DNA from 2 places in the Halalkalibacterium halodurans genome. Region 1 is predicted to be linked to the other one. Evidence: riboswitches for the same ligand, from Rfam matches in the RefSeq annotation. Region 1 holds a riboswitch; the other holds the start of a gene.
The links. Region 1 has a riboswitch for cobalamin ahead of cobT (nicotinate-nucleotide--dimethylbenzimidazole phosphoribosyltransferase). Riboswitches for the same ligand answer to the same signal wherever they lie in the genome.
Positions count from the first base shown of each region.

Region 2: it holds a riboswitch for cobalamin, as region 1 does, so the genes downstream of both, metE (5-methyltetrahydropteroyltriglutamate--homocysteine S-methyltransferase) here and cobT (nicotinate-nucleotide--dimethylbenzimidazole phosphoribosyltransferase) in region 1, are expected to answer to the same signal.

Region 1 covers NZ_CP040441.1:315,089-322,409, forward strand. Annotated here, with positions in the region: gene FED51_RS01665 (bacteriocin-associated integral membrane family protein) at 1-468, shown strand, start outside; gene FED51_RS01670 (ABC transporter ATP-binding protein) at 472-1,113, shown strand; gene FED51_RS01675 (VOC family protein) at 1,257-1,637, opposite strand; gene FED51_RS01680 (PhzF family phenazine biosynthesis protein) at 1,736-2,533, opposite strand; cobalamin riboswitch at 2,765-2,934, shown strand; gene cobT (nicotinate-nucleotide--dimethylbenzimidazole phosphoribosyltransferase) at 3,019-4,092, shown strand; gene FED51_RS01690 (ABC transporter ATP-binding protein) at 4,451-5,230, shown strand; gene FED51_RS01695 (ABC transporter permease) at 5,220-7,321, shown strand, end outside.
Region 2 covers NZ_CP040441.1:502,819-510,139, forward strand. Annotated here, with positions in the region: gene FED51_RS02510 (GNAT family N-acetyltransferase) at 1-246, shown strand, start outside; gene FED51_RS02515 (hypothetical protein) at 300-479, opposite strand; gene metE (5-methyltetrahydropteroyltriglutamate--homocysteine S-methyltransferase) at 502-2,772, opposite strand; cobalamin riboswitch at 2,914-3,111, opposite strand; gene FED51_RS02525 (phosphate/phosphite/phosphonate ABC transporter substrate-binding protein) at 3,463-4,416, shown strand; gene phnC (phosphonate ABC transporter ATP-binding protein) at 4,675-5,448, shown strand; gene phnE (phosphonate ABC transporter, permease protein PhnE) at 5,448-6,239, shown strand; gene phnE (phosphonate ABC transporter, permease protein PhnE) at 6,236-7,039, shown strand; gene FED51_RS02545 (GNAT family N-acetyltransferase) at 7,101-7,321, opposite strand, start outside.

The sequences.
Region 1 (7,321 bases):
TTGGACCAAAATACAGCGAAAACCTATGAACACTATCTTCCGCTTTTGCGCGACTTGCAGCTTGATGACAATGCCAAACACTTGGTGACCGTTAATGAACAAGCACAAAAAGACATTACTGAGATCCAACGGGCACTAACACTTGATACGATCCTGTTTGTGCTTACGGCAACAATCGCCCTGTTTATGATTGTGCAATCAAGCCATTTGTTGTTCGCACAACACAAAAAACGCTTTCTATTGCGGCGCCTTTTCGGCCACAGTCTGTTTCGTGCTTACCGTAATGTCCTGTTTTGGACGTTGGCAACATGGGTCGTCATTTTAGGCATTGCCCTTTACCGCCATAGTGGGACCCAATACTTGGCGATCGTCGTACTTGTCCTTTTCTTGACGGAAGTGGTGGTCACGTCTGTTGTGTTAATGAGGCTCGAGCAGAAAAACAAAGTTAGCGTATTAAAGGGGGAATAACGAATGGCAGCTGCAATCGTAGAACTGACTGACATCAGCAAATCTTTTCATTCAGAAACGGTGCTCCGTGACTTCAACTTAACCATTGATCGTGGCGAAATGATCGCGATTACAGGGCCAAGCGGCTCAGGAAAGACAACGATTTTAAACATTATTGGTCTGTTAGAAAAAGAAGATCGCGGCACGGTGCGGCTTTTTGGCAAGAACAAGCCAGCATACCATTCCAAACAGGCATTGCAGTTCCGTAAAAGCAAAATCGCTTACTTGTTTCAAAACTTTGCTTTAATGGATGATGAAACGGTTTCGAAAAATCTCGACGTCCCGCTCGAACTTATAAAGGGATCACGTACATTCAAACAACAAAAGAAAAAGGAAGTGTTAGAAAAAGTCGGTCTCTTTAACAAACTAAATAAAAAAGTCCACTCGCTATCAGGAGGGGAACAACAACGTGTGGCTATTGCACGCCTCTTGTTACGGCCGTGCGACTTGTTGTTAGCTGATGAGCCAACAGGATCACTTGATATGGCTAACCGCAATGTCATTCTTGATTTGTTATGCCAATTGAACCAAGAAGGAATGACGATTGTGATCGTTACCCATGATCCTGAAGTTGCCGACCGATGCGATCGGGTAATCACCCTTTAAGGAAAAGTCACTACAGGGATTAACCATGCCTTTATGGCGTTCTCCTATAGAAATGCACGTTTTTATAGGAGAACGGTTAAGCCGGGAATATCAATGCAGCACGGTAATCAAGAACGATGCTCCATTAAAGGGCGCGATATTTTTTACACAGTCAATTCTAAGAAGTTGCCTTCAGGATCCTCTATCACACTCTCATAATAGCCGTCCCCAGTAACACGAGGACCATTAACAAGGCGGTAACCGTCATTGTGTAAGCGGCCTGTCATCTGATTGACGGCCTCCTTGCTCCCCAGAGAAATGGCAATATGAGCCCAACCCATCCGATCGTCCTGATCCGGCTTATCGATACCTGACTGACACATAATCTCTAAACGTGCACCCCCGTCAAACGTTAGAAAGTAAGATTCAAATTTCTTATCTTTATTATGATACTTTGAGTTTGCATGTCCATTAAAGTACTTAACATAAAATGTTTTCATAGCTTCTAAATCTTTGACCCAGATTGCTACATGCTCTATTTTCATCTCACTGTCACTCCTCTAATGTTGCACTATTTTTACCTTTTTTAAATTCTTGCGGATGATTAAATCATCTCATCATTCATGGATGAATAGGTTACGAGTTAAAGGAGGAGCTCACTTCTCAATACTGTGATGGCTTGCCCTAATAAGAAAACTCTATCATGTTGCAATTTGATTTTTAGGATGCCTCCTCTTTTAGAAGCCTGATAGGCAAGAAATTCGTTTTTGTTTAATTTTTCTTGCCAGTATGGACCTAGACAACAATGGGCTGACCCTGTAACAGGATCCTCGTTCACACCTACCGCTGGAAAGAAGCATCTTGAAATAAAATCGTATTCAGTTGATGTCGATTTGCTTGTTACAATGATTCCTCTAGTATCGATTTGTTCTAATAGTGAAAAATTAGGATTTAATTCTTTTAACCTTTGTTCAGAGTCTATTTCAATTAAATAATCAAATCGGTTTCGGCCAACATATAACGGTTGAATGCCTAATCCATCAATCAGTTCATTAGGATACACATTTTCCTGTTTTGGTTGTTCAGATGGGAAATCTAATTCGATCCATTCGCCGCGTTTACTAGCAGTAAGTATTCCGCTTTTAGTATAAAATGTAATGGGCTGTTCCGCGCTTATGTGATCCAGTTCCCATAAAATACGGGCACTTGCCAGAGTCGCATGTCCACACAAATCGACCTCTGTATTTGGTGTAAACCACCTCAATGAGTATCCATCTTGATAAGGGTGGAGGAAAGCAGTCTCGGATAAATTCATTTCCGAAGCAACATGCTGCATCCAAATATCATCTCGTGAAGTAGGAAGAACACAGACGGCTGCTGGATTCCCTTTAAAAGCTTGATTTGTAAAAGCGTCTACTACATAAATAGGGGTTGTCATCATCTAAATTCTCCCTCTTACGATTTTTAACCACTCTTTAAATTTTACCAAAAGATTAAACGAAGCGGAAAGGCTTTTCCTTCCAAGGTTGAGAATGATGTAAAATCGACAGAAGTTAATTAGCAAGATAAGTGAATAGAAGGTTTATTGAGTATTCCAGAACTGGGGACTATTTGCTAATGTGACGGATTGTTAACCGAATGATTTTATGATTTAATTGTAGTGTAGTAATACAGTTTAATAGGCTTCTTAGGTGCCTCATTTGTAGGAGAATAGGGAAGTTTTAAAACGACGCGGAGCCCGCCACTGTAGTCGAGGAGCTGCTACAATACCACTGGGAAACTGGGAAGGTGTAGCATGCGATGAATCGGAGCCAGGAGACCTGCCTAAGAAGATGCGCTGTCATTGATGAGGCATGGCATACCCTCAGCTTATTTAAGCTGGGGTTTTTTGTGTGGTCGGGAGTTACCATCAAAGGAGGAAGGATCATGCAAAAAGTAAAGGAAACGATTGGTTCAATCAATGGGTTGGACACAAAAGCACAGCAACAAATGGAACAACATTTAAACACTCTGACGAAACCTTTGGGGAGTTTAGGTTTATTAGAATCATTGGCGATTAAAATAGCGGGCATTACGGGTCACACCCAGCCTGAAATTGATCCTGCCACCGTAATCGTAATGGCGGCAGACCATGGCGTAGCCGCTGAAGGCGTTTCAGCTTATCCATCAGAAGTTACTCAGCAAATGGTTCATAATTTCATTACAGGTGGGGCAGCGATCAATGTGTTGTCACGTGTCTCAAATGCCTCGGTACAGGTTGTTGATATTGGTGTCAATGGCACGTTGCAGCTTCCGGGTTTAATCAACAAAAACGTACGCCATGGAACAAATAATATGGCGCAAGGCCCCTCCATGGAAAGAGAAGAAGCCATTGCTGCGATAGAGGTAGGGATCGATGTTGCACAGGCAGCTATACAGAATGGAGCTAAGTTGCTAGCGCTTGGGGAGATGGGAATCGGAAATACTACGGCAAGCAGTGCGATGCTCGCTGCACTCGAGCAGGTACCGGTGGAGCAAATCGTTGGTTTTGGGACAGGTCTAAGTCATGAAGGAAAAGAAAAAAAGGTCGCTGTGATCAAGCGGGCCATTGAAGTCAACCAGCCCAACGCAGCAGATCCGATTGACGTTTTAGCCAAAGTAGGGGGATTAGAAATAGCAGGTCTTGCAGGGATTGTACTAGGCGCAGCAGCATGGCGAATCCCTGTTTTAGTCGACGGTTTCATCACGGCTGTGGCTACCCTAACAGCGGTTCGAATCGCACCCCTATGTGTGCATTATTTGATTGCATCCCACCAATCAGTGGAGCCTGGTCATGTCTGTGTGAACAAACTTTTAGGCTTAACACCACTCGTCAATCTAAATCTTCGTCTTGGGGAAGGAAGCGGGACGGCCATTGCCCTTCCGATTGTAAGGTCAGCCATCCGAATTGCACGTGAAATGGCGACATTTGAGCAAGCTGGTGTGTCTGGTGCCATTGAGGATGTTGGCAAGGAGCAGTAGAAACAGTCATCGTTGGGATGGCTAGGCCGTATTCCTTCTTTACAGGTACCGACTCTCTCTAATCAACGTGGGGTGACGATTAATACATTAGAAGTTGTCACTTGAAGGGTCGTTTTAAAATCGAATGATTCGAGCAGATATGCTTAAAAGAATGGTCTCTTAGGACAGGATGTCTCTATGAGGCCGTTTTTTTATTGTAAGCTCTATAGCGTAAATCTTTAAGAATATTAGATCAACCCTTCCGTTTTCCTTACATTAGGTGTAAGTGTTTTTCGTCTGTCATACTGGTTAAAATGTGAATAGCTCCATCCGGTGGATGATGATTTCCGAAAATGATGATAGAAAAGGGGAGTTTCACATGGCCAGTCACGGAAAATTACTAGAGGTTCAAGACTTACAAAAAAACTACGGAAAGAAAAACAATCTAACAAAAGCGTTAAAGGGTGTTAATTTTGACATTCTCCCAGGAGAATTCTTAGGAATCATGGGTCCAAGTGGCTCTGGCAAAACGACATTATTAAACTGCATTGCTACGATTATTAAACCCACCTCGGGACGTGTTCTTTTACATGGAAAAAACATCAGTGCGTTTGATAGTAAGGATTTAGCGAAGTATCGTGGCAGTCGAATCGGGTATTTGTTTCAAGACTTTGAATTGCTGGATAATCTAACGGGACAAGAAAATATCCTATTACCATTAGCCATTCATGGAGTGGATTTTACAAAAGCGCGTGTGAAGTTAGATGAGCTGGCAAGTATTTTAGATATTGCAGATATTCTTCATAAATTCCCATCTCAGATGTCTGGTGGGCAAAAGCAGAGGGTCGCCGCCGCGCGTTGTTTGATTTCTGATCCAGATATCGTTCTGGCGGACGAACCGACAGGGGCATTGGACACACGCTCCGCAAGAACGTTAATGACGAAGTTGGAGAGTATTAATCGTAGTAGTGGAAGAACGATTTTAATGGTCAGCCATGACCCTAATGCAGCGAGCTTTTGCTCTAGAATCCTCTTTATTCAAGATGGTGTCATCTTTCACGAACTACGTCGCAAACAAGAAGAGTCTCGTGAGAAATTTTATGAAAGAATTTTAACGGTACTAGCTCAGCTTGGAGGAGGAAGCGCCAATGTTCTCTAAGCTGATCTATCGTCATGCGAAACGTAGCCGTAAGGAGAATTTAATCTATTTTGCAACCCTTATAACCGCAGTCGCCTCGTTTTATATTATTCTTTCCTTGGGGAAACAAGATATTATTTTATTCTTAAGGGAGTTTGAAAGTGATGCGATTGATAAACTGTTAGCCTTAATGCCCATTGTTTATCTATTTGCGTTATTTTTATTATTTTTCTTAATTTTATTTGCTAATCAGTACCAATTAAATCGAAGGAGTAAAGAGTTCGGGCTCTATCTCATGTTAGGAATGCGCAAGGAACGCCTTGTTCTTCAGCTTATAGCAGAGGGGTTCATAACATCCATTTTTGCACTCGTTGGTGGGATTTTAATCGGCGGATTTTTGGCAGAAATCATTAGCTTGACCGTTTCTAAATTAGTGGGACAGGGCATTATCGGTCATCAAATGACCTTGTCATTAAGCGCGATTTTCTTTACGATCATCGGCTTTTTATTCATCCAGTTTGTCGCGCTAGTCATTCTTGGCGGCAGACTATTTAAACAAGAAGTCCATCAGTTACTTTATGAGCAGATGGATAAGAAAACCGACATGGGACACGTGAAAGGGAACATCATCCATCTTTTAATTGGTGTGGCCCTTCTAGGTATGGCCTACTGGAGTGTTTTAGCTCATTTTGAGGAGCTTGCAGGGTTGCTTATGTTTATCGCATTGGCTCTCGGAAGTTTGGGGACGATCTTTTTTATGAGAGGTTTTGCAAAAATACTAGGTTTCTTGGCGGGATTGTCTGAGCGTAAATCAACGAAAGGGCTCCACACCTTTACAATAAGGCAGTTTCAGGAGAACATCGCGAATCGTTCGACCTCCGTTGCCGTCACATCGATTCTTATCACATTGTCGATCATTTTAATCGCCGATGGTGCCTCGACGATTTTGAATTCAGGAAGTGATTTATATAATCGCGAGTCCTCTGTGTATGACTTTACGGTTAATGGAGAGAGCGAAAGAGTGGAGGAGTTTCTGACTTCGGAAAACATGGTGTCGTATGTTGAGGATTTAAATCTCTTGGAAATAGGAAGGATGAAAGGCCAAGGCGAGCGGTTGGAAGATGGGATGGCGTTGTCATTGGTGGATTGGTCTAAATTAAGAGAACAAATCATTATGGCATTGCCAACGAGCGATCAAGAGCAAGTGTTATCTGGAGAAATGCAGAGTTATACGATCAGTTCGGAAAACCCTGAAGCACTTAACCTGTTTGGGGTCCTAGAGATCGATGCATCAGCACCTTACCTCATTCCTGAATCATCTTATAATGGACTTTTAGAAGCAGTAGGGGAACAACCGCTGAACTTACAATCAGACGAAATGGCTTTATACTTTAATCCTGATTTTATGCCGATGGATGATTTAGATCGCATGCCTGTACTCGATCAAATTCTTGAGCAGGCTGCAAACGATGGACAACGTTTAATACGTATGGATGATCAGACCGTATCTATACGTCCATCCACTCCAATGAGAGGGTTAGTAGCAGACCGTTCAGTTGAAATCCATTCCGCATTTATCGTCCCTGATCCGATGTTCGAACAATTCGTAAACACGGAAACGTATCGGTCTTATTGGAATTTTCGCATCCCACAAAAGGTACAAGAGCAGCACGGCTTAATGAAGCCGATGATGGAGGCGAAAGACGTATTAACGTCTGCTGGCTTCGAGTTTGAAAGTTATTTACAAAACTTTGGCCGCAAGCTGTTCTATGTTGTGGCTGGAAGCTATACCGTTTTATACATGGGATTTTTATTTTTGATTATTGCTTGTACGGTTTTAGCCCTACAATTTTTAACGCAAATGAAGCAAACAGGCAGGCGTTATTTAACCCTTTCCATGTTGGGCGCGAAACGTCATCAAATGAAACAATCGATGCAGAAACAAGTGTTGTGGACCTTTCTATTGCCTGTGTCACTCGCATGTGTGAGTGGAGCTGTTGGGATTAAGGCGATGATTTCTTTTGTAATGATTCACATCGAACATCAACCGTTACTGTATCCTATTGCCCTTGCCTTTGCGTGTATTATAATTGTAATTGTGGCGATTTATGG
Region 2 (7,321 bases), 190 kb from region 1:
GTTGGCTCGACAGGAAGAGGAAAGGGAGTCGGGCGAAAGCTTCTGGCGTCCGTTGTAGAAGAAAGTGAAAAGCAAGGGTATTGGACGTTGCAGGCGTCTGTATTCCCTGAAAATGTGGCCAGTCTCAAGCTACACCGCCAGTTAGGATTCCGCGAAGTGGGGAAGCGGGAACGACTTGCAAAACGAGAGGGTGTGTGGCGGGACGTCATCTTGCTGGAGCGACGAAGCGAAAAGGTAGGATTGTAAAAAATAAAGGCGTTAGCCACCGCGGCTAACGCCTTTATTAGAGCAGCACTCGTCTAAGACAAGCGTAAATGAGCGTTCAGTGCTTCGTGCCATTTCTGCTTTGTCTGTTGATTCGTCCGTTCTAAATACTGGATTAACATCCATAATCCTTTATGGTCAAGGTTGTCGATGACCCTCTTCATGACGGCAGCATCCGTCGTATGCTCTAAGAAGTAGATGATTTCTTGTCTCATCCTTACCCCTTTCGTGAGAGGATTAAGCTTTCGTTTTTAGCTCTTCTCGTGCAGCTCGTGCGGCAGCTACCATGTTCTTAAGGGCGGCTACGGTTTCTTTTTCCGCGCGAGTCTTTAAGCCACAATCAGGGTTAACCCAGAAAAGGCTAGCTGGCAAGACCGTTAACGCGCGGCGGATGACATTTAGCATTTCTTCTTCTGAAGGAACGCGAGGGCTGTGAATATCGTAGACCCCTAACCCAATTCCCTTTTCATACGTCGTCTTTTCAAACGCGCTAATCATTTCTCCGTGGCTTCGTGATGTCTCGATGGAAATGACGTCTGCATCGAGATCATCGATGGCTTCGATCATTTCATGGAATTCGCTGTAGCACATATGAGTATGAATTTGCGTCGTTGCCTTCACATGGGCGCAGCTCGCACGGAAGGCGGACACGGCCCAGTCTAAGTACTCTTGCTGATCTTCAGCTTTTAATGGCAGACCTTCACGAATCGCCGGTTCGTCAATTTGAATCATTTCGATACCCGCTTCTTCTAATGCCGTCACTTCATGGGTGAGGGCCTCCGCGATTTGATGTGCAATCACAGTTAACGGTAAGTCATCACGAACGAACGACCAGTTTAAAATCGTGACAGGGCCTGTGAGCATGCCTTTCACCGGTTTGTCCGTTAACGATTGGGCATACACGGTTTCTGCTACCGTCATTGGTTCGGTGAAGCTCACATTTCCATAAATGATTGGCGGCTTGACGCAGCGGGAGCCATATGATTGCACCCAACCGTTGGCTGTGAATGCAAAGCCATCTAACTTCTCACCGAAAAATTCAACCATGTCGTTGCGCTCAAATTCTCCGTGAACGAGTACATCGAGGCCAAGCTCTTCTTGAATATTGATCCACTTTTCAATGTAGGACTTCATCGTCCGCTCATACTCGACTGTCGATAGCTCCCCTTTTCGCCATAACGATCTTGTGCGACGCACATCTTTTGTTTGCGGGAAGCTTCCGATCGTTGTCGTTGGAAGAAGAGGAAGCTGCCATTTTTCTTCTTGAACCGGACGGCGCTCGTTAAAGGATTGTGGGCGCTTTTTGTTTTCAAGGTTATGAGATGTTGCTGCTCCAGAGCGCCAGCCTGATTTTTCGAGAGCGGCTAAAGCGTCGTCATTGGCCTCAAGCGCTTCTTTCACCTCAGCTTCATTTCCTGCGGCTAGCTGTTTTAATGTGTGAAGCTCGGTTAGTTTTTCATTAGCAAATGCAAGCACACCTAGCAACGTTGGGTCGAGTTTTTCCTCACGCTTGGTTGTAACCGGTACGTGGAGAAGGCTGCATGATGGTTGCAATACAAGACGATCTTTCGCTACATGCTGTTCTAATTGATGAACAAGCTCATGGCGCTCGCGTAAGTTGCTAATCCAAATGTTGCGTCCATCAATGATTCCGGCAGCAAGCACCTTATCTTCAGGGAATCCGAACGTACGGAGAGCTTCAAGGTTTTTTGCCCCACCATGAACAAAGTCTAGACCAATGCCCTTCACTGGAAGAGAGACGACCTCTTCGTAAAAAGTCACCGCGTCAAAATACGTTTGTAGGAAGAGTGGTGCATCGGCGATCGCTTCGTTTATTTGCTCGTAAATACGTGTAACAAGCGCCATTTCTCGTGCTGAAATGGAGGTAACAAGGGATGGCTCATCCACTTGAATGGAACGAGCACCTGCATCGACGAGCTCCTGGATGACCTGGATGTAAAGCGGTAGCAATGATTGAATCGTCTCTTGAAGCTTATCCTCTTCATAGCCTTTGGCTAGCTTTACAAATGAGTATGGACCTAGAATGACAGGCTTTCCATCAATGCCTAATTCATTTTTTGCTTCTAAATAGGCCTCAAGTGGAGCGTTTTTCGTTAAGCGTGGTGCAGCATCATGTAGCTCAGGAACGATGTAATGGTAGTTTGTGTTGTACCACTTCGTCATTTCACACGCCTGGGCGTTTTTGCTTCCTCGTGCCATAGCAAAGTAAGTAGAGAGTGTCGGCGTATCACCTTGTTGTAAGAATCGTTTTGGAATAATTCCGAACATTACGGCCATATCGAGCACATGGTCATAAAGGGTAAAGTCACCAACAGGAATGAGATCAACCTCTTGTTCTTGTTGCACGCGTAAATGATTGAGGCGAAGCTCTTTCATTGTGGCGAGCAATTGTTCTTCAGTGGTGTCATTTGCCCAGAACGATTCAAGTGCTTTTTTCCATTCGCGGTTTTCGCCAATACGTGGGTATCCTAGATTGCTAGTCAACATGTAAAATTCCTCCTTGAAGTGATAGAGTAAAAAGGTAAAATAAAAAGGATATTTTTACCAATATGGGAGAGTGGTAAAAATATCCTTCGTTGGATGCAACGAAACATGTTTGAAACACCTCCCTATCTCCCGTAGGTAAAAGCAGTGCTGTTAGAACAGGCAGGTCTCCTGGCTCTAGCGTCAACATTGCAACAGTCTTCCCAACCAATGAACGGTCAGTGACAATATCGTTACAACTCAGCTATGACAGTGGCGGGACCGCTCCGGATTTGCACCGGATTCCCTTTTAAACATTAAGTCTATCATGTGACTTAACGTACCTGTTCCCAAACGATGAAATTTTAATCCACTTTAACGGAGGAAAGCCGATTTGTCAAGTAGGAAATAAGCGAAAACCTAATCAGTTTCTTTCCTCCTAACCCCTTTATATCAAGCTCTAATCCAATAAATCATAGTATTCTACTCTGTTTTTGCTATTTTAATGTAATATATTTTTTTGCGAGTGGCATCGTTCAGAGCAGTAAATCGAGAGTTGAAACATTAATCAATTGTATACAAAACCCTTACATAATTTACATTTTTAAAAAATAACTGTTACTTCTTGCGTGGTACACTTTTCATGAAAAGGCTGAATGAACAGTACATATCTGGTCTTTCTAAAAAATCTATTTCATATGGAGGACGTACATCATGGGATTAAAAAAAGCAGGGGCATCTTTATTGCTAGCCACCTCATTATTTTTAACTGCATGTGGCTCAAGTGCCACGGACAGTGAAGTGAGCGAAGGGGACGCGGTTGGCGGTACAGATAGTGAAGCCTATGTACCTGAATCGTTAATGGTTCAGTTCGTTCCATCGCAAAATGCTGAAACGTTAGAGGCTAGAGCCAAGCCGCTTGAGAATCTGTTATCAGATGAATTAGGAATTGATGTGGAAGTTAGTGTATCAACTAATTATAATACGGTCGTTGAAGCGATGGCTTCTGGTCAGGTTGATGTCGGTTTCCTGCCGCCAAACGCTTATGTACAAGCTCACGATGAGTACGGTGCAGCAGAGGTTATCTTGCAATCGCAACGGTTTGGAGTGAACGAGGATGGTTCACCAACAGATGAGCTAGTCGATTACTATTTGTCGATGTTTATTGCCCGTGCCGACTCTGATATTGAATCGATTGCAGATATTAAAGGGAAAACGGTCGCCTTCCAGGACTACACATCATCAGCGGGATACGTTTGGCCTGCCGCGATTTTGTTAGACGAAGGGATCGATCCTTTAACAGATGTGAATCCGCTCATTCTCCAAGGTCATGATGCAGGAGTTACTGCTGTCTTAAACGGTGAGGCAGATGTTGCTGCGATTTTCCAAGATGCGCGTAATGTTGTTGCGGGTGATTTTCCGACTGTTTTTGAAGATACAAAGGTGATTTCGTTCACAGAGCCGATTCCAAATGACACGATTTCTGTCCGATCCGATATGGACGATGAGTGGAAAAAGAAGATCCAGCAAGCTTTTATTAAAATTGGTCAATCTGAAGAAGGTCTAGAGATTATTCGTGATATCTATACGCATGAAGGTTATACCGAATCAGAAGATGCTACCTTTGATATCGTTCGTGACTATGCGGAGCGTGTTCAAGGCGAATAAAGGCTACTGAATCTCTGATTTTCACTTCATTACTTTTCTCTATTAGTCTATTAATAGGTCGTATCTCTAGGGGCTCACGATCTTGAGGTTGTCCAAAAGGGGGGAGAGCTCCCTTTTGAACAACTTTTTTTCCTCTTTAAGGACTTTGCTTCTGTAAAAGATGAAGGATAAGAAAAAATTGCACCCGCCATTTACGGCTTGGGTGAACCAAGCTTTCTCATTTTACGACTTAACTACTTATTAGAAAGTTGGATTTCTATGATTGAACTGAAGAATGTCTCAAAAGTGTATCCGAATGGAGTAATAGGGTTAGACAATATTAATTTAACGATTGAAAAAGGGGAATTTGTCGCGATTGTCGGTTTATCTGGAGCGGGTAAATCGACCTTATTGCGTGCCATGAATCGTTTGATCGATATATCCGATGGTGACATTATGATTAATCGTCGATCGATCACTTCAGCAAGTGGAAAAGAGCTACGTATGATGCGAAGAGATATTGGAATGATCTTTCAAAATTTTAATCTTGTGAAACGCTCCACTGTCTTACGTAACGTCCTTTCTGGTCGGGTGGCTCATAATCACACGTTTCGTACGCTTTTCAATCTATTTCCTCAAAAAGATGTAGATCTCGCCCTTCAATCACTTGAAAGAGTTAATATTTTAGAAAAAGCCTATACCCGTTCTAGTCAATTATCAGGCGGTCAACAGCAGCGTGTCTCGATCGCTCGTGCCCTTGCGCAAGAGGCAAAAATGATATTGGCTGATGAACCGACGGCATCGCTAGATCCGGTCACGACGAAACAAGTGATGGATGATTTAAAAAAAATTAATACAGAGGATCAGGTGACAGTTGTCATTAACTTGCATTTTGTTGACTTAGCAAGAGAGTATGCCACAAGAATTATTGGCTTACGGGACGGAAAGGTCGTTTTTGATGGTCCAGCGCAAAGAGCAACAGACGAGGTGTTTAAAGATATTTACGGTAGACCACTTAAAGAGGATGAATTGTTAGGAAAGGAAGTCGGGTGATGGAAACGAAACTGAATGATCGGGTGCCAATAAAGCCTTCACGACATTCCTTTTACCTTTTTCTCGTGATTCTATTTATCGTTGTTTTTGCAAGTGCTATTTACATTGAAGCTGACCCTTATGTCATTGTTCAAAATGGTTCCAATATGTTTGACCTCATATCACGCATGTTTCCGCCGGACTGGTCTTATATCGTCACAACGACACCGGCAATGCTCGATACGATTCGAATGGCTTTACTTGGGACAACGATGGGAACACTTCTCTCCATCCCCGTCATGTTCCTGTGCGCAAGGAACATGTATCACGTACGGTGGCTTGTTGAAGCGTCGCGTATTGGGTTAAATGTGTTACGGACGATTCCTGACTTACTGCTTGCGGCTATTTTTGCGGCGATTCTTGGATATTCATCCCTTGCAGGCATTGTGGCTCTGTCTGTTTTTTCTGTTGGAATCATTGCGAAGTTGTCATTCGAAGCGATTGAAAACATTGATGACGGCCCGCTAGAGTCTATGACGGCCGTTGGGGCAAACAAATTACAATGGATAGCGTTTGGGGTCGTACCGCAAATCATGCCCCACTTTGTGTCCTATGTTCTTTACACGTTTGAGATTAATATCCGAGCGGCCGCGATTCTCGGATTAGTTGGAGCGGGTGGAATCGGGCTATTCTATAACCGAGCGCTCAGTTCCTTTAACTATGACCAAGTGCTGGCGCTTATTCTTTATACGTTGGTCGTTGTTATCCTCATTGATCTGATTAGCTTGAAGACAAGGGAGAAGTTACTATGAAACGGTCCGATTTGTTTAAAAAAGAACGGTTCTTGAGAAGAGCAAAATTTTCTTTGTTGTTTATTGTTCTACTCGCTTTATACGGATGGGCAATTGCGGGTATACAGTTTAACGGGATGCTTGATACGGCATGGCCCGTTACAAAAAGCATTGTACAAGGGTTTCTTACACCTGATACTAGTTATATCTATAATCCTGAGGGAGAAGATTTGCTTAGAGGTTTGCTTGAGACATTAGCTATCGCGATAGTAGGTATCTGTCTGTCTATCGTTCTCGCGATTCCGATTGGCCTTTGGGCCGCGAAAAATTTAAGTTCAACCCCGCTTATTTCACAAGGAGGAAAATCGACTCTTAGTTTTATTCGTACCTTACCGGATATCATTTTAGCTCTTCTATTTATCAAAGTCGTAGGCCCCGGCGCTTATGCAGGAATGTTAGCTTTAGGGATTGGGGCGATCGGGATGCTAGGGAAATTGTACGCAGAAGAGGTAGAGGCGATGGATCCAGGTCCGGTAGAATCGATCGTCGCCGTTGGCGGAAATAAATTAGAGCAGTTAGCCTTTGGCGTGATTCCACAAGTTTTACCAGGCTTTATTTCTGCGACTTTATACCGATTTGAAATTAATATGCGCTCGGCGGCCACACTGGGGGTTATTGGGGCTGGCGGGATTGGTACACCGTTAATTTTTGCGATTCAGGCGAGGAATTGGGATAGGGTCGGGATGATCATGATCGGGATCGTTCTTGTGGTCTTAATCGTCGATTGGTGTTCAAGCGCCTTGAGGAAACGAGTGTTATAAAAGGCTATGTCAAACGGGAGTACGTTTTCCTTTTGCCATAGCCTTTTTTACTTCAAATATGTCATTGTGAGTACTTCCGTTCATTCCATTCCCGTTTCAGTATGCTCATTTCAATCAGATCCCAATATTCTCCTTTGACTTTTGTATTTTGCCGAAGGAGCCCTTCCCGTTGAAATCCTATTTTTTCGTAGCGATGAATTGCACGAACATTAAAAGAAAAAACACCGAGAGAGACTCGATTTAACGAAAGTTGCTCAAAGGCGATTCGAAGCAGCTCCTCAA